Arenibacter algicola: one gene and its partner. The protein of the gene in region 2 binds, or shares a complex with, the protein of the main gene of each other region. Links are inferred from orthologs where the notes say so. Each region holds a gene or a part of one and is shown on either strand. Other genes may lie near its edges.

Region 1 (11,740 bases), 380 kb from region 2 along the record:
GGATCCTGCTCGATAAGCCTATCGAGTTCTTTTTCTATTTTGGTTATCTGCACATCCAGTACCCCGATAATATCGCGCTGTACCTGTAGCAATATGGGCCCCAGATCATTGTTCAGCACTCTTATTTGTTCCCCTAGAGTGGCAATATGCCCTGCGCGCTGTGAAACCAGTTTTCTGCGCATGGACATCAACCGTTTCAGGCTTATCAAAGATTCCTTTGGCATTTGATAGGGCCTTGCCTCTTCCCGGATGCGATATCCGTAAAGGGCGATACGTTTTGCATCCGCTCTATCATCCTTCCCCCTGGCAATGCCCAGGGACCGTTTGATCTCCAGCCCAGGGACCAAGAGAAAGTAATAGCCCTGTTCGCTCAGATAACGGACAAGTTGATGGGTGTAAAGGCCCGTGTGCTCAAAAACGAACAAAAGCTCATTTTTGGCCAGGCCACTAATTTTTATAGACCAATCCACCAAAAACACGATAGCTTCGGGAGTATTTTCAAAAACCTCTTGGGCCCCACTTTTGTGAAGGCAACAATCCAGTGTCAATTTACTGGCATCGATACCGATTACATCTTTTATTTTCATAATTTTATAATGTTTTAATATGGTTGCCTAAACTAAGACCTTTAAAAGATCTGGCTGAAATCCTATATGGTTCTTGGCAACCGGTTAGAAGAACGGGGACTGATACAGGCAATAGGTCACAAACCTTTGCGGCAGGAAAGTTCACCCCGTTCTTTTTTGTTTTACATTAAATTTATGAACATTTTAAAAGTTATGAGTCTCCCCCGGACCCCCTCTTTTCAACATTATTATAGATTATATTTATAATACAAATCTAAAGGTCGGCAGACAGGCGGAGCCGAAGCCACATTCAAATTCTTTCCCTTTCAACTCTAACCGATTTCGACTACGCTCAATCCACAGCATTCCTTGGTGGCTGAGCCACAAAACTTATCCTTTTTCCGCAATACGCAATATATCCCCAAAAACACCTCTGGCAGTTACCGCAGCTCCAGCACCTGCGCCTTGTATAACCAATGGATGCTGCCCATAAGACTCCGTATATATTTCAATGATGGAATCGGACCCCTTTATCTGTCCGAGCGCGCTTTCTTTGGGAACCGAAATCAACTTTACCTCCAATTTCCCTTTTTCCTTCTGTAGGTCACCGGATAGATCCCCTACATAACGCAGAACATGATCTGGTTTTTGTGAATTCTTTATCTTGCTAAACTTTTCATCCAAGATATCCAATCGCTCCAAAAAGCCCTTTACATCACCATCCTGCAAAGATTCCGGGATTAAATTTTCAATGAGAATGTCCGAAAACTCATTGCTAAGATCCAGCTCCCTGGCCAAAATCAATAATTTCCTGCCCACATCATTGCCGGAAAGGTCTTCGCGTGGATCCGGTTCTGTATACCCCAAATCCATGGCTTCTTTCAAAATTTCCGAGAACAAGGCATCCTTTTCCGAAAAAGTGTTGAAGATATAGCTTAAGGATCCAGAGAACACCCCTTTTATCCTTGTAATATTCTCTCCTGAAAGATGTAACAATTTAATAGTGTCTATCAACGGCAATCCCGCACCTACATTAGTTTCATATAAATATTGCTTTTGATGCTTGGCCAGTTCCTCCCTCAGCAGCTGATAATAATCAAAGCGCAAGGTATTGGCAATCTTATTGGACGACACCAAGTCGAAACCATTGTCCACAAAATCAAAATAAGAGGCCACAAATTCTTCATTGGCAGTATTGTCTACCGCAATAAGGTTCTCCAAATGATTGTCCTTGGCATATTTAAATATATCGTCTAACTCGTAAGGTACTGCCTTTTTTTCCATGGAGCTTTTCCAATTTTTGGAAATGCCGTTTTTATTCAAAAGCACCTTTTTAGAATTGGCCACTGCAAAAACATTGATATGGATGCCCTTTCTTTTTTCGATGGTTTTGTTCGATTTAAGAATTTGATCAATGAGGGTCCCCCCCACATTTCCATGACCAAAAATGGCCAAATTTACTTTTTTGCTTATACCAAATATCTGCCCGTGTACTACATTTAGTGCCTTGTGCAAATCTGATTTCTTTACCACCAGACTCACATTTTTTCCCGAAACGGTATTGTTGAACAACAAGGGAACCACTTGGTTTTTAATAAGCGCATTGAAAGGCTTGTGAAAAGTACTCAAGTCCTGTCCTACGATAGAAATAACGGATACTTGATCTATAACGGTAATATTGTTTATATCCTGTAGCTTGAAATCGGTCTGAAATTCCTCTTCCAAAGAAGATTTGGCCAAAGCGGCATTTTTAGCGTCGACCACCAAACCAATACCTCTTTCCGATGACCCCTGGGAAATAATACTAACACTTATGTTATTATTGCCCATTGTCCTAAAGATACGGGCATCTACCCCTACCTTGCCCAATAAACCGCGCCCTTCCAAATTGATCAAGGCCATATTTTCAATAACGGACAAGGATTTTATACCTTCCTTACTGGTCTTGGCACTGATCAAGGTGCCCTCGTTATCGTTATTGAAGGTATTTAGGATCCGCAGTGGAATATTCTTTTCTATTAATGGAATAATAGTCTTCGCATGCAGAATGTTGGTTCCAAAATTTGCCAACTCATTGGCCTCACTATAGGAAAGTTCAGAAATTCTTTTGGCCTCTGTAACCAAATCAGGGTTGGCCGTAAATATACCATCTACATGGGTATAGTTCTGCAACTCTTCGGCATTGAGGTAATTGGCCAATAAGGCGGCGGAATAATTACTTCCGTTTCTACCCAAGGTGGTTGTTTCGTTAAGTTCATTGGATGCAATAAAACCAGTAGTGACAACTACGGCATCCAGATCCAATTTCCCAAACTCACTTTTTACATTTTCCTTGGACAGGGTCTCCAAGACTTTGGCGTCCCCAAAGTTGGAATCTGTTTTAATGAGCTGTCTGGAATCAATAAACTTGGCATTGACACCTCTACCAATTAGTAATTTGGTCACCAATTTTGCCGAAAGCAACTCTCCAAAAGCTAAAACCTGATCTTTTATTTTAGGGCTATAATCTCCCAACAATGCCACACCTTCAAATAACTTTACCAATCCCTTAAATTCCTCTGAGAGATTTACATTACCGTAAGCGTGTTGTTGATATTTTTCAAATTCTTCAAAATCCTTTACATAATCCAACCCCTTGGCCGCTTTGTCCAGCATCGCTTCCAATTCGTCCGTAGCCTTGTTCCTGGCAGAAACCACTACGGCAATATTCTCACCATCAGTAACCTTGTCGGTTATTATCTGAAGTACAGTATCCAAGCCCTCTCCATTGGCCAATGACTTGCCACCAAATTTAAGGACCTTGACTTTTTTAGATCTTCCATTACGCTCAAAAACTCCCTTTAGCAACTCCTCCATTTGATTGAATTCGATCAAGAAGGCATCGTGCCCGTGCAGGGAATGTATTTCCCCATAAGTGACATTGCTGTTGGCCTGGGCCAATTTCTTAAAGGTATCCTTGTTTTCCTGGGCAGTAAAAAAAAGGTCGGAATCTACTCCAATGATATGGATATTGGTATCACTATTCTGAAGATTAATGAATGCCTCTTCCCCATTTCTATTGATATCAATAGTCTTCAACAGTTGATTCATTAGTTTATAGGCCGACAATTGAAAACGTTCCTGTAATTTTTTACCATGGTGCGTTAGCCAACTCTCTACATTAAAGACTTTAAGTTCCTCGTTGGTGCTTCTTTTAAAACGCTCCTTAAAGGATTCCGGTGTCCTATAACATAGCATTGCATGCATACGCGCATCATGTACGGGCTGCTTGGAGTTCACCAAAAACTGCTCCTGAATCTGGCAATTGGCAATAAGCCAGTCCGTAGACTTCCAATCAGATGCTACCGGAATTAGATGCTCAGTTAAGTGAGGATCAATAGCCGCCATTTCCCACGCGATACCCCCACCTAAAGAACCACCTATAAGTGCATATAACTTACTTATTTTTAAGGCCTCCAGTCCCAGAAGGAAAATCTTGGCTATGTCCTTGGCAACAAAATCCTTATAATTATCTATTACAAAACCGTCGTACCCATTTCCTGGTATATTAAAGCAAAGAATGGTGTATTTCTTGGTATCTATACATTTGCCCTCTCCTATCAAGGTTGTCCACCAGCCATTTTCGCCTGCCACATTGGAATTACCTGTAAGGGCATGGTTCACCATTATAATTGGTGCGGAATGCAAGGGTTGGCCAAAGAGCTCGTAGGACAAATTAATATCCAAGGTTTTGCCGCTATAGGTAACGTATTTATTTATTGAAAGATGATGTAACATAGGTTGTTTGAACTAGTAATTTTCTTGAAAGAACATGGTCCTTTATTATGAAAAGACAAGGGAGTGTATTGATATTTCACATATTAATTACAGCACTCCCATATCAATTTGATAATGACTTTATAAGGAAATAAAATAATTTTTATGCTAAAACAGATTTATCAATGACCGAAAATGCCTGCACCAAATCCGCTTTTATATCTTCAATATCCTCCAACCCCACACATAATCGTATTAGATCTTTGGTTACTCCTGTAGCTTGTTGGGCTTCATCATCCAACTGTTGGTGCGTTGTACTGGCAGGGTGAATAATTAAGGACTTGGTATCCCCAATATTTGCCAATAGGGAAAATAGCTTGGTTTCATCTACCACCTTTTTGGCCGAATCGTATCCACCCTTAACTCCGAAGGTCACTATTCCACTTTGTCCTTTTGGAAGGTATTTTTTGGCCAAGGAATAATACGGACTGGTTGAAAGGCCTGGATAGTTTACCCATGCCACTTCTTTTCTATCCTGTAACCATTTAGCCAATTCCAAAGCATTTTCACTGTGTTTCTTGATACGAAGTTCCAAGGTTTCCAAACCTTGAATAATTTGAAAGGCATTAAATGGGCTCAAGGCAGCACCAAGATCCCTTAAACCTTCAATTCTCACTTTTGCAATAAAGGCTGCAGCACCCAAGACATCGTGATAAACCAAACCGTGGTATCCTGGAGATGGCTCCGTAAACTCAGGGAATTTACCACTGCTCCAATCGAAAGTACCTGCATCTACAATGACACCCCCCATAGAAGTTCCATTACCATTGATATATTTTGTAAGTGAATGTATTACAATATTTGCCCCGTGTTCAATTGGTTTTATCAAAGCACTTGTAGCTACCGTGTTATCCACAATAAATGGTATTTTGGCTTTTTTGGCCACTTCTGATATTGTCTTCAAATCCAGCACGTCCAATTTTGGATTCCCAAGGGATTCCACAAAAATAGCTCTTGTATTTTCCTGAATGGCATTGGCAAAGTTCTCCTCGTCCCCTGGCTCAACAAAGGTGGTTGTGATACCCAATCTAGGTAAAGTCACCGCCAAAAGATTATAGGTACCTCCATAAAGACTGCTGGAAGCCACAATATGATCCCCGGTTTTAAGCAAAACCAATAGAGCGGTAGAAATAGCTGCCGTACCAGATGCCGTTACCACACTGGCCAGTCCACCTTCCAAAGCCGCCAAACGCTGCTCTAAAATGTCATTGGTAGGGTTGTTCAGCCTGGTGTAAATAAAGCCAGGCTCCGATAAATTAAAAAGATTGGCCGCATGGTCCGTATTATTAAACACATAGGCGGTATTCTGATAAATAGGCACTGCCCTGGTGCCAGCTGTTAATTTTGTGTCATGTCCTGCATGCAAAGCGTTTGTTGAAAATTTTTGAGTACTCATGATTTCTTGTTTTTTATATTATTAAAATAGATAAAATAAAAAGCCAAAACAAATAATGCGGACAATGCAATATTATAAAATCAAAAAGTTAAAAAGAAAATCCGTTACAGAAGTAACCGTTAGTGTTATCTGCCATGGATACTGTAAAACAAGCCATAATAATTTGGCCCAGTATTTAGGTAGAATTTAGCACCTTCTTTAATAAATGATCAAAGGGTTGCTAAGGCTTCAAAGGGTCTATTCCCTCCACCTTTCTTGATAACAATTCAATAAGTGTTTGAACTTTAGGTTTGCAAATATAGGTATGGAAAATTCTTTTTTCCTAATCTTTTCAATAAAATTATAAATCGAAAGCTTCTTTCACCAAATCCACAGCATCCAATTTCTCCCAGGTAAATAGTTCCACTTCCTTTTCTACACGTCCGTTGTAAGGCGATTCAAACACCTTGATTATTTTTTTAGGGTCTTTGCCCATATGACCGTAGGCGGCTGTTTCCAAATAAATGGGATTTCTTAATTTTAGCCTTTCTTCTATGGAAAAAGGACGCATATCGAACAATTCGGCAACTTTCTTGGCAATCTCGCCATCACTCAAAGCTACTTTAGCGGAACCATAGGTATCCACAAAAATAGAAGTGGGCTCCACAACCCCAATAGCGTAACTAACCTGAACCAAAATTTCATCGGCAACCCCTGCAGCAACAAGATTTTTGGCTGCATGCCTAGCGGCATATGCGGCACTGCGATCTACCTTACTGGGATCTTTTCCACTAAACGCACCCCCACCATGGGCTCCCTTGCCCCCATAGGTATCCACAATAATCTTTCTTCCAGTTAGACCGGTATCACCGTGGGGACCTCCAATTACAAATTTCCCCGTAGGATTAATATGGTACTTTATAGTATCGTTAAAAAGCTTTTGTATTGCCACTGGCAATTGTTCCTTGACCCTTGGAATAAGAATAGAGATAATATCCTTCTTAATTTTGGCCAACATTACATCATCATCCTTATCAAACTCGTCATGTTGGGTAGAAACAACAATAGTATCTATACGTTGCGGAACATTATCATCGGAATATTCGATGGTCACTTGTGCCTTGGCATCTGGCCTTAGATAAGAAATTGCATCTCCTACCCTTCTCAAATCTGCCAAAACCTGCAATATTTTATGGGAAATATCCAGGGCCAGGGGCATATAGTTTTCCGTTTCCTTAGTAGCATAGCCGAACATCATACCTTGATCTCCAGCCCCCTGATCTTCTTTTGCTCCACGATCCACTCCTTGGTTGATCTCTTTGGACTGCTCGTGTATCAAGGAAATAACACCACAGGAATCTCCGCTAAACTTATAATCACCATTGGTGTAGCCAATTTTATTGATAACATCCCTCGCAATTTGCTGAACATCAAGATAGGTGTGGCTTTTAACCTCCCCGGCCAATACCACCTGACCAGTAGTGACCAAAGTTTCGCAAGCCACCTTACTTTCCGAGTCAAAAGCCAAAAAATGATCCAATAACGCATCACTAATTTGATCCGCTATTTTATCTGGATGCCCTTCACTAACCGATTCCGAAGTAAATAAATATGCCATAAATCCTTTCTAAATAAAAATTAATAGGGATTTGACGAAGCACACTAGAGAAGAGTGGATGTTACAGTTCCAATGGAACAGAACAACTTAAACTGCTTTAGCATTTAGTTATGCCGAAACTAATTCAGCACATGAGGTTGCAATCAGTCAAATCCTTCCTCGATATTTTTTCGCGTACAAAAGTACAAGAATTCTTGACGTAACTAAAAATGTTTAACAACAATTTTAAAATTGACCCTAAAAACCTATAAATCGTATTTTACGGTAAATAGGATATAACGGGGTTGAATGAAATAAGAGGAGGTCGTAAAAAATAATTCGTTGGTGCTATCCCTATTCAAGGTATCCGTTCCGAGTAGGTTGGTACCCTTTATTCCAAATTCCCAATGACTATCCCTTTTCTGATAACTGAGGTTACCTTCCAAAAAACTATAAGTATTGTCTATGGTGTTTTCTTTGTCCATATACTTATAGTAATCGTAGTCCAAGGTAAAAATGAAACTTTTTAGAAAGTTGGCGTCAAATTTGGCATAGGGTTGGTTGGTATAAAAGGTAGTATTCCTACCCCCATTATCGTAGTTATTTACGGTATATCTATAACCCACCTCCAAATTAGGGGCATTCCTAAAATTAGTGGCTAAAGAGGAATTATAGTTTTGTGTAAAGGATTCCGATCTCCTTGGCTGAAGGTCAATAATATTATTGGTAGCAGACCATGAAACATTTGCTCCCACAGAGGCCTTTATTTTTCCAAAAGTCCGTTGATATCTACCGTTGGCACTTAAGGATTCGTCTTCCAAATTGGAGTTAATGGTAGTACCAATCCTGTTTATTCCAATAATTTCAGAAGCACTTTTAAGTGCGTCTATTCGTTTCGTATAGGTAATATTTCCAAAAATATTGGTGAAATTGAACATATTAAAACTGAAGAAGTTCAATGATAGATTGTGGTTCAAAGCACTCTCCAAGTCCCTGTTCCCGGAATAAACCGAGTTGTAGTTATTGAGCACGTAGGCCTCCGCAAAGCTATTGACATCTGTAAAAGATCTTGATACCCTGTAATTAAATCGAATGTTTTCGGATTTTTTAAGTTGAACATTTATGTACAAATCCGGCAGCAAAGCGGTTAAATTATCCTCAACAGTAGTTCCCAGCTGTTCGTTTTTGGTACCGTATTGATGCAAGGTAACACCAGGATTAAAGGTGAATATCCCGGCTATCACCTTATAATGAAAACCCAAATACAAATCCGAAACATTATAGGTTACATCGTTGTTGAAGGCGCTGTCGGTAAAAGTCAATGGGGGGCCACCATCCAATATTTGAAAAATACCGGAATTAAAATTCTGATGGCTCTGTGTAGTACCCAGTGTAAAATTTAAATTACTCTTTTGGCCCGTTACCCAATAATAATCCAGCTTCGCGTCCACTTTATTGGTTATGGTATTATTGCCCTGATTAAGGTCATAGATACTCTGATCTTCATCTACCGGAAAAATATCGGTAAAGGCAAAATTATCCCTGATAGCATTATAAAATGGATCTTCATCCTGATAAATATGTTGGGCTTCAAAGGCAAAAATATTTTTTGAATTTAAAGTAGTATAATAAATATTGGCATTTTGATTCACGGAAATAGGCTTTTGCCTCTTAGTTTCCGTAATTTCATCAGTAATCGTGGAAATTGATATAACATTCTCAATTTCATCATCGTCAGATTGCTTCAAAAGTATGTCGTAATCAAATTGGAACCTGTCATTAGGCTTATACTTAGAACTAAATTTTGCCAATCCCAAATGAGCGGTTTGATCTGTAGACGTGGTAGCATCCTCCGTTTCGTTGGAGGAAATATAAACCCTTCTCGTTTGGTCTTCCATTAAGGTCCCGGTATAGGAATAAATACCAAATCCGCTCAAATCCCAATTTTCTTTGGGGGAATAACTAAAATTCACGGCAGCAAACTTGGTATCTATATTTTTTGCCCTATTGTTCTGAAGGCTGGAAAGTCCCAAGCCATCCCCTCCTATATCTATGGAGCTTCCACTTGAGCTGCCCAGATTTCTAAATCCTCCGGTAAAACTCTGGTAATCCCTTCTATTAAAGGGTGCTTCCCCAATATTATTGAGATCGGTAATAATATTAATACTATAATCAGGGCTATAAAAAAAGAGTTTTGGATGTGCCAGATAACTATCATTAGTACCATAACCCGCCGTTATTTCCCCAAACCAAAATCTCTTTTTACCCTGCTTCAACTTAATATTGAGCGCTACATTATCAGTATCATTGGTCAGGCCCTGCATTTGGGTTACTTCGTTAAAATTTCTCAACACCTCTATCTTATCCAATGCATTGGCCGGAATATTATCTGCCGCCAACTTTGAGTCCCCGTCGAAAAAATCCTTCCCTTCTACCATTACCTTGGTCACTTTTTTTCCTTCCACCTCTATTTGCCCATCATCATTTATTTCTACCCCAGGCAAATTGGCAAGCACATCCTTAAGCTTCTTTTCCGTACCTGTAACAAAGGAATCCGTATCATAGACTATGGTATCACCTTTCACCGAAATAGGCATCTCATAGGTAACTTCAACCTCGTCCAATTGATTGGTTTGTTCATAAAGAACAATGTCCTTATTTACATCGGCCGTAGGTGCCGTAAAAGAGAATTCTTCCGTTTTAAAACCCAAATAGCTTACGCGGACGTTAAAATTTGAACCCGCTTTTAAATTTAGTTTATAGAGTCCACTATGGTTTGTAATACCGTAAGATTCCAAGGCCTTGGTTTCTGTATTTATGGCAATGACATTTGCCATATCTACCCCCACTCCGGTGGAATCCTTAACAATTCCCGTAAGGGTAATTTCTTGACCCAAAGCTGCAGAAAAAGCAAAAACAGCTACTAGTACGGAATAAAAACATTTATTGTACATCTAAAAAAAATTAAAATATCTAATGGTTGATAATAAAAAAGCAAAGAACTAAGGCCTGCCACCGCCTCCACCTCTATTTCCACCTCCGCCGCCACCACGACGGAAATTCTCCCGCATTTCGGCCATCTTGTCCTTGGATATTTTATCATATTCCTCCTGGGTAACGTTCTTACCTTTACTTGGAGCCTTTATCTCCTTCTTCTCTGTTGGGTTGAGCACTAATTTTGTACATAGTATAACCGTAACATCATCCTTGACCTCCAGAATTAGGCCTGGTAGTCCCCAATATTCTCCTGGACCTTGATTTACCGGAACATCCGGGGCATACCAAGCGGTTATTTCAATTTCCTTTTCTGTAAATTCCTCCTCCTTATTTTCATCGTTGTCCGCTCCCCTACGAAAAATAGCCCTCATATTGGGCCTCTTAATGGTTCTGGTTGCTGTAGCCTTAAAAGCAGTATAATTACCGATCTGTTTTGTTTCTCCACCGAGTTTCCATTCCAAGATTGGCAATTTATCATCCACCAAAAAAATCTTTCCAAAAAGTTCATTTTTAACCAAATATCTACCATCCCTTACATCTTTATAATAATCACCTCCGGCTCCGCTCATCATTCCAAATCGCCCACCACCCCTTTGGTTGCCAGGCTGCTCCAATCTTTCCTCCTCCTTATAAATAGATGTGGATTTGTCAAAGGTTAAAATATAGGTCCGCTCATTGGCTTCCTTCATCCTTTGCATTATTTCCTTCTTTCTATCCTCCGGTATTTGTCTTCCGCCAAAATCCATATTAACAGTAGTCTTACTAAAATAGGTAGCCTCTCCCTGAAAATCCTGGGCATAAATTCCGAATTGGGATGCAAATAGAATCAAAAAGAAAAAATGGAAATTTTTCATTATTTTACATTTTATATCAAGTTTAAGACTACAACAATTTGATTTGGTTTAATCCAAAATCAATAAAAAATACAAATATCCTGTCCTGTAAGTTTTTTATCGGATTATCATCCAAAGATTTTAACATGCACCCGATATCTTGTATATTGTACCTCTTTATTACAAGTGCAAAAAACACTAACCATAATTACAAACCTATGCATATCGCCGTTGCAGGAAATATTGGGGCTGGCAAAACAACCTTGACAAGATTATTATCCAAACACTACCAATGGGAGGCCCAATTTGAAGATGTGGTTGACAATCCCTATTTGGACGACTTTTACAATCAAATGGAAAGATGGAGCTTTAATCTCCAGATATACTTTTTAAACAATAGGTACAGACAAATTTTACAGATAAGGAAGGGCGGCAAAGACACTATTCAAGATAGGACTATCTACGAGGATGCCCATATTTTTGCCCCCAACCTCCATGCCATGGGTTTAATGACCAATAGGGATTTTAGCAATTACACCAGTCTATTCGAATTAAT
Region 2 (11,741 bases):
GTGTTGGAATCTATGTCGATTTGGCCAATATTTACACCTTTTAAAAATAGCGGAATTACTATTTCCGCCTTAACGGTTATACTACATGCTATATAGTTGTCCTGGGCCTTTACATCCGGAACTACAAAGTTTTGGTTGGAGACTGCTACCTGTCCGCAAATTCCTTTGCCAAAAGGAATTATGGTGTGGTCTGTAGGTTCCCCGGCATATGGACCCAGTTTAAGCTCTTCCTTATCCCCGTTTCTGAAATAGAACCCTACCCAATCGTAATGGGGGACATTCTCTTTTAACAATTCGCAAATGGCCTGCATTTTTTCGGTTGTACTATTTTGGGTACTGTTTATAATTCCCGAAACTTTTGGTCTTAGTGTGCTAAGCATGTGATAATTTTTTGCAAAAATAGGGCTATTTATAAAGCCTTTGGACCATAAGCTATTGAAACTTATGATCTGTTGTTGATCTGGACAATTTTTGCCCTAAATTTTAGTTAATGTTGTAGAAGGAAAATATAGAGTTGTAACTTTTGATTATTTTTGCCTTGATGAAAGTAATGATCCATAAAATATTGGCCCTGTTAATGGCATTTTTTATGCTGGTCTCCACCGTTTCCTGGACCGTGGAGAAGCATTTTTGCTTTGGCTACTTGGTTGATATTGCTTTCTTTCATGAAGCGGACACATGCGGGATGGAAAGGCCTTTGTCAAAAGATAATGTAGCCCTTAATAAAGATTCCAATAGTTGCTGTAGTGATGAAATTATTTCGGTTCAGGGACAGGACGAATTAAGTATTTCCTATGATGACCTTAGTTTGGGTCAACAGTATTTATTGGTGGCCATTACTTCCTATTATTTAAACTTATTTCAGCCAAGGGAGCAGCGCTATGTTCCCCATGCCGATTATCCACCGCCCATACTGGTAAAAGATATCCATGTCTTGGACCAAGTTTTTCTCATTTGATTTTTTTATTGGTAGTGACCTCGGTTTTCCATTTTGTGTAATTGGAGAATTCGATGGTTTGTTGATTTCAATTATCTACTAATATTAAAATATATCAAGTGAAGAATTTTTTTGTAAGTATGTTTTTATGGCTTCCATTATTGGCCATCTCCCAGAACAATATTGAGGGTATGGTCATGGAGGACAATCCTGAAAATAGGCGCCTGGGTCTAGCGGGAGCCAATGTTTACTGGTTGAATTCCCAGACAGGTACCATTACCAAGACGGACGGGAGCTTTGCAATTCCATTCAAAAAGGAGAATAACCAACTGGTCATCAGCTATGTGGGATTTGAGTCGGACACCTTGTTCATTGATTCCCCTAAAACGGTAAATCACTGGCTAAAACCCTCCAATGCCTTAAACGAGGTGGTGGTTAAAAAAAAGCGGGATGCCGTACAGAAATCCTATTTTAGCCCACAGAATGTGGTTACCATTAATAGTGCCGAATTACTAAAAGCGGCCTGCTGCAATCTCTCCGAGAGCTTTGAAACCAATCCGGCCATAGATGTTAACTTTTCTGATGCCTTGACCGGTACCAAGCAAATACAAATGTTGGGACTTACCAGTCCTTATTTATTGATTACCCAAGAGAATATCCCAATGGTACGGGGTGCCTCCCAGGCCTATGGACTTACCTTTACCCCTGGAACTTGGGTAGAGAGTATTCAGATAACTAAGGGGGCGGGCAGTGTGGTCAATGGCTACGAAAGTATTTCTGGTCAGATAAATACGGAATTGGTAAAACCCTTAACGGATAAGGCTGTATTTGTTAACGGGTATGCCAATTTGAATGGCAGGTTAGAGTTAAACACCCATTTGAACAAGCAGTTGACTGATAATTGGAGTACAGGACTTTATCTCCATGGCAACCGAAGGGATGCCAAGGAAGATGGTAATGGGGACGGGTTTTTGGACGCGCCCTTGGGCAATCAAATTAATGTTTTGAATAGGTGGCAATACCAAAACCCAAGTACCGGTTGGGTTAGTTTTATCAACCTTCGTTTTTTGAATGATGAAAAACAGGTGGGACAGACAAATTTTGTGCCCGGCACTGATAAATTCACTACCAATTCATGGGGAGGTGAAATAAATACCAGAAGGTTTGATACTTCGTTGAAATTGGGTTATGTTTTTCCAGAGCTACCCTTTCAGAGCCTTGGTTTTCAAACGGCCTACAATATCCATAAACAGGATTCTTATTTTGGTTTTAATGAATATAATATCGATCACGAAAGTGTCTACTCCAACTTACTGTTCAACTCCATAATTGGAGATACCAAGAGCAAATTTAAAACAGGCCTTACCTTTGCTTATGATGGCTATGGGGAAATGGTGAAAACTCAAGATTATTCGAGGGTGGATAAATCTATTGGAGCCTTTTTTGAATATAGTTATGACAATTTAAAAGAATTGAGCTTAACTGCGGGCATAAGGGTGGACAACCACAATAATTTAGGCACTTTTGTTACGCCCAGATTGCACCTGCGCTATATGCCATGGGATAGAGGGAGCTTCAGGGGGTCTTTTGGCCGTGGAAAACGGGCGGCCAACATCTTTGCGGAAAACCAACAATTATTTGCCTCCGCAAGACAGATAAGGGTTCTTGGGGATGATAGCAGTATTTATGGGTTGGATCCCGAAGATGCGTGGAATTACGGTGCCAGTTATATACAGGGATTTAATTTGTTCGGTAGAACAGGAAACATAACATTGGATTATTACGTTACCAACTTTAAAAATCAAGTGGTGGTGGATTGGGAGAATCCTTTGGAAGTGTCGTTTTATAACCTGGAGGGAAAGAGTTTGGCCAAAAGCTTTCAATTTGAAATAAATTATGAGGCTTTAAAGAATTTAGAATTAAGGACGGCGTATAAATTTTATGATGTGGAAACCGATTACATAAGCGGCGCCCTGCAAAAACCTTTACAGGCCCAACATCGATTTTTTGCCAATCTTGGGTATATAACAGTTCCTAAAGAAAACGGGTCCCAATGGCGTATGGATTATACGGTTCATGCCCTGGGTAGGCAGCGTTTGCCATATATCGCGAATAGTTCCATGGAGTATTCGCCATCCTATAGTTTAATGAATGCACAGATCACTAAAGTATTTAACAACAAATTTGAAATATATCTGGGAGGGGAAAATTTGACTAATTTTATGCAGGATAACCCTGTGGTAGGTGCCGATGACCCTTTTGGTACCAATTTTGATACCAGCATAATATATGCGCCCATAATGGGCAGGATGTTTTATACCGGATTCAGGTATAAATTATAGTATTATTTAAAATCAATTATTCAACTTAAAAAGTAGAGATATGAGAAATATAATTTTAGGAGCCGTTTTTGCCTTGTTTACCTTATCGGGCTATGGCCAAGAGAAAAACAAGAAGATGAGTTTCGAGGTCAATGGAAAATGTGCTATGTGCAAGGAGAGAATCGAGGAAGCGGCCTTGGCCGTAAAAGGGGTTAAATATGCCTTATGGGATATTCCTACACATCAATTGTCATTGATAATCGATGAGCGAAAAACGAATTCAATGGAAATAAAAACCGCAATAGTTGGGGTAGGTCATGATACCAAGGAGTTAAAGGCTACCGAAGAGGCTTATGAAAGAGTGCACCCTTGTTGCAAGTATCGTGAGGACAATACCGATGATGGGCAGCATCATTAAAAAAAGTAAGTTGTTTGTACGATCCTACTAAAAAGAAAAAACCGCATTTGGTATTCCAAATGCGGTTTTTTTTATGGATGTAAATTTTAATATTTACATCATTCCTGGCATACCGCCACCCATTGGTGGGCCTGCAGGAGCATCTTCCTTAATATCGGTCAAGGCACATTCTGTAGTCAAGATCATTCCAGCAACAGAAGCGGCATTTTCCAATGCAATCCTTGTTACTTTCTTAGGGTCAATAATACCCGCTTTGATCATTTCCACATATTTTTCCGACTTGGCATCATAACCAAAATCTCCTTTGCCTTCCAAAACTTTGGCAACTACTACCGATCCTTCTCCTCCAGCGTTTTCAACGATGGTTCTCAAAGGTGATTCTATTGCTCTGGCAACGATTTGAACTCCTGTTTCCTCGTCAGCATTTTCGGTCTTGATTTTGGCAAGTACAGATTTGGCCCTAACCAAAGCAACGCCTCCACCGGCAACTATTCCCTCTTCAACAGCAGCTCTTGTTGCGTGAAGGGCATCATCTACCCTGTCTTTTTTCTCTTTCATTTCCACTTCAGAAGCAGCACCAACATAAAGAACAGCAACACCACCGGCCAATTTGGCCAAACGCTCCTGTAATTTTTCCTTGTCGTAATCGGAAGTGGTAGATTCTATTTGGGATTTGATCTGGTTAACCCTTGTCTTAATTGTTTTTGGGTCACCTGAGCCATTTACAATTGTTGTATTGTCCTTGTCAATTGTTATTTTTTCACAAGTACCTAGCATGTCCAAGGTAGCATTTTCCATTGTAAAGCCTCTTTCTTCGGCTATTACGGTTCCACCTGTAAGGATAGCTATGTCTTCCAACATTGCCTTTCTTCTGTCCCCAAATCCTGGTGCCTTAACAGCAGCAATCTTTAAAGATCCCCTTAATTTGTTCACTACCAAAGTAGCTAAAGCTTCTCCGTCAACATCTTCTGCAATAATTAAAAGAGGTTTTCCTGATTGTGCTACTGGCTCCAAAACTGGCAACAAATCCTTCATGGAAGAAATCTTCTTATCATATAGTAATATGTAAGGATTCTCCAAATCGGCTGTCATTTTTTCAGAATCGGTAACAAAGTATGGAGAAAGGTATCCTCTGTCGAATTGCATACCTTCTACAACATCAACATAAGTATCCGTTCCTTTGGCCTCCTCTACAGTGATAACTCCTTCTTTACCTACTTTTCCGAAAGCTTGGGCAATAAGGTCACCAATAGTTTCGTCATTATTGGACGAAATAGCGGCTACTTGTTTTATCTTTTCTGAAGAATCGCCCACTTTTTTGGTTTGTTTTGCCAAGTCTTCAACAATAACTTCCACAGCTTTGTCTATACCTCTTTTGAGGTCCATTGGATTGGCACCTGCAGCAACGTTCTTTAAGCCTTCTTTTACGATAGCTTGTGCAAGTACGGTTGCGGTAGTAGTACCATCACCTGCCAAATCATTGGTTTTGGAAGCAACTTCCTTTACCATTTGGGCACCCATATTCTCAAGAGGATCAGCCAATTCAATCTCTTTGGCTACGGTAACACCATCCTTGGTAATGTTTGGTGCGCCAAACGATTTACTGATGATTACATTTCTACCTTTAGGTCCCAAAGTTACTTTTACTGCGTTAGCCAATGCATCGACACCTCTTTTTAGGCCGTCTCTTGCATCGATATCAAATTTTATATCTTTTGCCATAATTTAATTTCATTTATCATTCCTAAGTAAAAAGGAATGAAATTAGTTATACTCTTTAGTTTGTTGTTTGGAATTATTCCCATCATTCAGGGAACAAGAGCAATATTATATAATTGCTAATATGTCGCTCTCGCGCATCATAAGATATTCGGTACCTTCAAGCTTAAGCTCAGTACCGGCATACTTACCGTATAGCACCGTATCGCCAACTTTAACGGTCACTTTTTCATCTTTAGTACCAGGTCCAACGGCAACTACCTTGCCTTTTTGCGGCTTTTCCTTTGCGGTATCAGGGATGTAAAGACCAGATGCAGTCTTTGTTTCGGCAGCCATAGGTTCTACTAGAACTCTATCTGCTAATGGTTTAATGCTAACTTTAGCCATATTATTTAGATTTTATGTTTTTAAGTTTGATTATTGTAGGCAGAAATTATGCCATTACCTTAAAACTGACACTTTGTTAAACAAAAATGCCAGCTTGTCACTTAAGCTGGCATTTTTTATATTTTAAATTTGTTTTTTCTTCTTACTGGGCACTGTCAGTAGTATTTGTACCATTAGTGGCAGGGGCAGTTATTGGTGTTTCTGGTAAAGCATCCGGCGCAGTAGTTTCAATAGGGTCGCCGTTAAGCAATTTCGAATCGGAATCACTGAAGCTTCCCTTTATTGCTACATTGGAAAGTAAAATTAGGACAACCAATATGGTTGCCAATGTCCAAGTACTCTTATCCAAAAAGTCGCCTGTTTTCTTTACTCCTCCAACAACTTGGTTGCCGCTTCCGCCAAAGGATGAGGACAATCCGCCACCTTTAGGGTTTTGCACCATAATTACGAGCATCAATAGGATGCAAACTAAGATGATCAGGACCAAGAATATTGTAAATGTCGTATTCATTATTTAATTATTTTCTTGTTGTATCTTTTCTACCGCTTTAATTCGGTCTGCAAAGAAACTACTTTTTTCTGGATATTTCAAACTTAAAATTTTATAGGCCTGAATAGCCTTTTTGTACTTCTTTTGTTCCAAATATACTTTGGCCAAAGTGGCTGTCATCAACTCGTTTTTATCAAAGCTAAGGGAGTCTTTTATAGGGACTTTTGCCGTGCTTTCTTTGGGTACAATTTTAGGGTTTGTTTCAATGAACTTATCGATTAGGTCAAATTTTTTCTTTTTTAGTTTATCTGCTTTTGGAGTTGGTTTCACCTCGGGTTTAGAGGCTTCTTTTTTCGGGGTATTGGGTTCGGATTTTGGCTTTGGTGGCTTGTGTGAAGTCAATTGAAGCCATTCCCCAAAGGAATATTTCTCTTTTTTGGTGAAATTTAAAGGTTTCCCGATTTCCAGTGTCTCTTCAGCTTTTTTTTTATTCTCCGAAATAGACTTGTCTATTTTTGGGTCTTTGGAGGAAAAAAGTGAAGGATCCAAAATGTCATCGGCGTCCTTTACCGTCCTTGGCAAGGGTTCGTCTTCCGACTCTTCTATTAGCGCACTTTCCTTTTTAAATTCCGATACGATCTCTTCGGAAATTGTTGGCGTATCATTTAAAGCAGTGGATTTTCCCAAAATAGAATCGGCGATTGTATTTTGCAGAAAATCTATTGAGGTAATAAAATCGAAAAGAATATCCCTATCTGCGGTATAGGCGGCAGTTAATTTAAGGGCGTTGTTGTATTTAAAACTGTTGAGATTCTTAAGGCCTTTAAGGTGCATGGCCCTTGCCGCTTGGAAATATGGATACTCTGCCAGCACATCTTCCAGTTGGTTGGTCTGCACAGGGGAAACCACTTCGTCTGGGTTTTGTAATAAATATGTAAAGTCCTGTACGTTCATAATTTACCAATCTGCCAATGATTTATTAAAAATGTCCTGGGTAATACGTTCAAATATAACCTGATGGGCCTCATCCTTAACACTCGCCAATTGGGAATTGGCCGGATAATCGTAGAAGAATGAAAATCGTTGTTCAAAATCCACATCCTCTTTGGTGTTGTTAAAGAACCTTACATTTACCGCAATGCTCAACCTGTTTTGCGCCGCGGTTTGTTGGGAGGTAGCCGACATGGGAGAAATTCGGTACTCCACAATTTCTCCTTCGTACAATAAATCCCCATTGGATTTAACAAGATCCAAACTGGTCTGATTTAAAATTAAATCCTGCAGGGCCAAGGTAAAATCCCTATCCATTCCCGGTTCAAAGGTAGATCCCGGATTTTGGGAAGCGTAGTTCTGAAAATATGGGACCTGGAAGGTTTTGGCTGTTCCCACATCGCCTCCGGTAAAGTTGTAAATACCACAACCAGAAATACAGCTTGTTAATACCAGTAGAATTATAATATTTTTTGCTTTAAACATTCATTAGTTTTTTTCTGGATTCTCTGTTTTTATTTTTTTGCCTACTGCCTACTGCCTACTGCCTACTGCCTACTGCCTACTGCCTACTGCCTACTGTTAAAGGTCGTACTGTTTTATTTTTCTATACAGCGTGCGTTCCGAGATGCCCAATTCCGCAGAAGCGGCCTTTCTTTTCCCTTTATTCCTCTCCAGGGATTTTTTAATGAGCTCTATTTCCTTGTCCTGTAAAGATAGGGTTTCTTCCTCTTGTATTTCCTCAGCGAAATGATACTTGTCTTCTTGCTGGGGAGTTTTGACTATCGGTTTTTCTGTATAGGGTTCAGGAAGCTGTAAAATTTTATTGGGGCTTTCCTCTTGTTCGGTATATTCCTCCTCCTCATCCCCGTAGATTTTTCGGATAAGATTTTCGTTTTCTTCCTGTACTTTTTCGCTGTCGTGCTTGAGCAGCTCCAGTGTCAATTTTTTTAGATCGTTCAAGTCGCTTTTCATATCAAAAAGTACCTTGTACAATATTTCCCTTTCGGTACTAAAATCGCCTTCTTTTTTTTCATTGCCTATTACGGCGGGCAAGTTGCTATTGCTTGAATTGGGCAGGTAACTATTTAAGGTGGCCAAAGTTATGAGCCTGCTTTCCTCCAATACAGAAACCTGTTCCGCAATATTCCTTAACTGACGGATGTTTCCCGGCCATCTGTACTTTAAAAGGAGTTGCACCGCATCGTCATCCAAGCGAATCGTAGGCATTTTATATTTCTGCCCAAAATCCGAAGCAAATTTCCGAAATAATAGATGGATGTCCTCTTTGCGTTCCCGTAAGGGCGGTATGTTGATTTCTACGGTGCTAAGACGATAATACAGGTCTTCCCTGAATTTTTCCTTTTTTATGGCCTCAAACATATTAACATTGGTAGCGGCCACTATTCTGACGTCTGTTTTTTGGACCTGGGAAGATCCTACTTTTAAAAATTCGCCATTTTCCAAAACCCTCAAGAGACGGACTTGGGTGGTAAGGGGAAGTTCCCCGACCTCATCCAAAAAAATGGTACCGCCATCGGCTACCTCAAAATATCCACTTCTAGTAGCTGTTGCTCCTGTAAAAGCCCCTTTTTCGTGACCAAAAAGTTCACTGTCTATAGTGCCTTCGGGAATGGCCCCACAGTTTACCGCAATGTATTTGGCATGTTTTCTATGGGAAAGGGAGTGTATGATTTTTGGAATGGCCTCCTTACCAACACCGCTTTCCCCGGTAACCAATACGGAAATGTCCGTTGGTGCCACCTGAATGGCCTTTTCAATGGCACGATTAAGTTTTACATCATTGCCAATGATTTCAAAGCGCTGTTTTATTGATTGAATCGATTCCATTATTTAATTGTTATTGGATAGCCCCAATGGCCTTCCTATTAAGGTGCCGGAGGTACAATCTGTAATTTCGACATTCACAAAATCGCCTATTTTATAGTTTTCCTTTGGAAATACCACCACAAAACTTTGGGAGTTCCTTCCCATCCAATCCAAATCGGATTTTTTGGAGGATCCCTCTACTAGAACTTCAACTGTTTTTCCAAGCTGTTGTTTGCTTCTAAAATGGCTGTGTTCCCTTTGAAGGGCAATAATTTCGGTGAGTCGTCTATTTTTTACCTCTTGGGGTACGTCATCTTTCATATTTCTGGCTGCGGCCGTCCCTGGCCTTTCCGAATAGGCGTACATATAACCATAATCATACTTAATCTCTTTCATTAAGGAAAGGGTATCCTGATGATCTTCTTCCGTTTCGGTAGGGAATCCTGTAATCATGTCCTGTGAGACAGTGCAATCTGGGATTATTTCCTTAATATTCCTCACCAGTTCAAGATATTCCTCCCTAGTGTGCAATCTGTTCATTTCCTTTAAGATCCTGTTACTGCCACTTTGCACCGGTAAATGAATATAATTACAGATGTTTGGATATTTTGCTACTACTCTAACCACATCCAATGTCATGTCCTGAGGGTTGGAAGTGGAAAATCGGATACGTACTTTTGGTTGCGCCAAGGCTACCATCTCCAATAAGTTCGAGAAATCAACAGCTGTGGCTTTTTGCATTTCCGACGCTTTTTCGAATCCTTTTTTCAATCCGCCGCCGTACCAAAGGTAGCTGTCCACATTTTGCCCTAATAGGGTAATTTCTTTAAACCCCTTATCGGCAAGGTCGTTTACTTCCTGCAGTATGGATTGTGGGTCCCTGCTGCGTTCACGTCCACGTGTAAAGGGCACTACACAAAAAGTACACATATTGTCACATCCACGGGTAATGGATACAAAGGCGGTAACCCCATTCGAATTGAGGCGTACCGGCGATATATCCCCATAGGTTTCTTCTTTGGACAGGATAACGTTTACGGCATTTCTGCCATCGTCCACCTCTTGGATAAGGTTGGGTAGGTCCTTGTAGGCGTCCGGACCTACTACCATGTCCACAATTTTCTCCTCTTCCAACAATTTGGTTTTTAGCCTTTCGGCCATGCATCCAAGAACCCCCACCTTCATGTGCGGCCTGTGCCGTTTTACGGCATTGAATTTTTCCAACCTCTTGCGAATGGTAAGTTCTGCTTTTTCCCGAATAGAACAGGTGTTGACCAATACCAAGTCGGCATCTTCCAATTCCTGTGTCGTACTAAAGCCTTCATTTGAAAGAATGGAGGCAACAATTTCACTATCCGAAAAATTCATGGCACAGCCATAGCTTTCTATGTATAGTTTTCTAGTGCTATTTTCTTTTTTAGCAAGGGTTATGGCAGTTCCCTGTACGGATTCATCTATAATCTTCTCCATTTTATTATGCATTCAACCTCATCTTTAAGAGTGTGCAAAGATAGTATTATATGGCTAAATATGACATATTGACAGTTAAATATTTATCAAAAATCCACGCAACTTTTTGGGTCAGGGGACATCTCACTAATGGTGACCCCGCAAAATTATATTGGTATGAGAAGGATGATTCTACTTTTGTTTGTGTTGACTGCCTTTGGGTTTATTTCCTGTAATGACGAGGATGACGGTAAATATGCGGAGTACTTGGTGGCCAAACCTTTAAAGATGAGTAAGGCCGATTTTAAAAAGGCCATAGATGTTATAGCTCCTATTCCCATGGATGAATCCGGAAAAATTTATGTTTACGGCCATTATATATTTGTCAATGAGAAATATGAAGGGGTTCATGTAGTTGATAATTCCGATCCCAAAGCTCCCCAGAAAATAGCCTTTATTAAAATACCGGGCAACGTAGATGTTTCTGTAAAGGGTAATTACCTATATGCGGATAGTATTACGGATTTGATCGTATTGGATATATCGGACATCAATAATATTAAAACGGTTAACCGCTTGGAAAATGTTTTGAGGGACAACGTGATTTTTCCGTTTGAGGTAGATATTTATGAGTGGCAGGATATAGATTATGAAAATGACATTGTGATCGGATGGGAAACGGTGAAGGAGAGAAGGTTGATTGAAGAAGTGCAGGTGGATTTTTCACGTGAGTTTGATGTAATGCTGTCCAATGCCGCCCAGAATTCGGCCCCAACAGGGCAGGGCGGATCCTTGGCACGCTTTAAGATCGTAAATGATTATTTGTACGCTGTGGACAGTCATAATATAAACGTATTCAATATTGAGGATCTGGAAAACCCCAAGGATCTGGATGACGTATATGCCGGTTTTGATATTGAAACTATTTTTAACAGGGGAGACCAATTATTTTTAGGAAGTATGAGGGGGATGTATATTTATGATATTTCTTCTCCGGCCACTCCTAGCTTGATTTCCGAATTTGAACACGGTACGGCCTGTGATCCTGTTGTGGTTGATGGGGATTACGCCTATGTAACCTTAAGGGGCGGCAATATGTGCGGTGCAACGGAGAGTGGACTTTTTATTGTGGACATTTCGGATATCACCAACCCTGAATTGGTAAAGAGCTATCCTATGGACGGTCCTTATGGCCTTGGA

What was found.
Region 1: the proteins of groL (region 2) and metK are in contact, whole or in part, in a cryo-EM structure (PDB 8P4O), measured with the Escherichia coli proteins. The link is inferred for Arenibacter algicola from one-to-one orthologs.

What each region holds. Positions count from the first base shown.
Region 1 is NZ_JPOO01000003.1:1,723,658-1,735,397, forward strand. Bases 5,248-8,113 are described here. They hold metK (methionine adenosyltransferase), read right to left. Parts: upstream 7,376-8,113; coding sequence 6,119-7,375; downstream 5,248-6,118. Other genes in these bases: U735_RS0118010 (O-acetylhomoserine aminocarboxypropyltransferase/cysteine synthase family protein), read right to left, coding at 5,248-5,778; U735_RS0118020 (TonB-dependent receptor), read right to left, coding at 7,621-8,113. In the rest of the region: U735_RS0118000 (IS110 family RNA-guided transposase), read right to left, coding at 1-587; thrA (bifunctional aspartate kinase/homoserine dehydrogenase I), read right to left, coding at 957-4,343; more of U735_RS0118010, read right to left, coding at 4,486-5,247; more of U735_RS0118020, read right to left, coding at 8,114-10,308; U735_RS0118025 (GLPGLI family protein), read right to left, coding at 10,357-11,205; U735_RS0118035 (deoxynucleoside kinase), read left to right, coding at 11,403-11,740. UniProt on the Escherichia coli protein: Catalyzes the formation of S-adenosylmethionine (AdoMet) from methionine and ATP.
Region 2 is NZ_JPOO01000003.1:2,102,127-2,113,867, reverse strand. The notes cover bases 3,085-5,951. They hold groL (chaperonin GroEL), read right to left. Parts: upstream 5,399-5,951; coding sequence 3,770-5,398; downstream 3,085-3,769. Other genes in these bases: secG (preprotein translocase subunit SecG), read right to left, coding at 5,925-5,951; U735_RS0119560 (co-chaperone GroES), read right to left, coding at 5,504-5,782; U735_RS0119570 (heavy-metal-associated domain-containing protein), read left to right, coding at 3,320-3,676; U735_RS0119575 (TonB-dependent receptor), read left to right, coding at 3,085-3,279. In the rest of the region: U735_RS0119585 (GAF domain-containing protein), read right to left, coding at 1-380; U735_RS0119580 (HYC_CC_PP family protein), read left to right, coding at 542-958; more of U735_RS0119575, read left to right, coding at 1,078-3,084; more of secG, read right to left, coding at 5,952-6,293; U735_RS0119550 (hypothetical protein), read right to left, coding at 6,297-7,226; U735_RS0119545 (LptE family protein), read right to left, coding at 7,230-7,748; U735_RS0119540 (sigma-54 interaction domain-containing protein), read right to left, coding at 7,845-9,113; tRNA (N6-isopentenyl adenosine(37)-C2)-methylthiotransferase MiaB, read right to left, coding at 9,117-10,562; U735_RS0119530 (LVIVD repeat-containing protein), read left to right, coding at 10,719-11,741.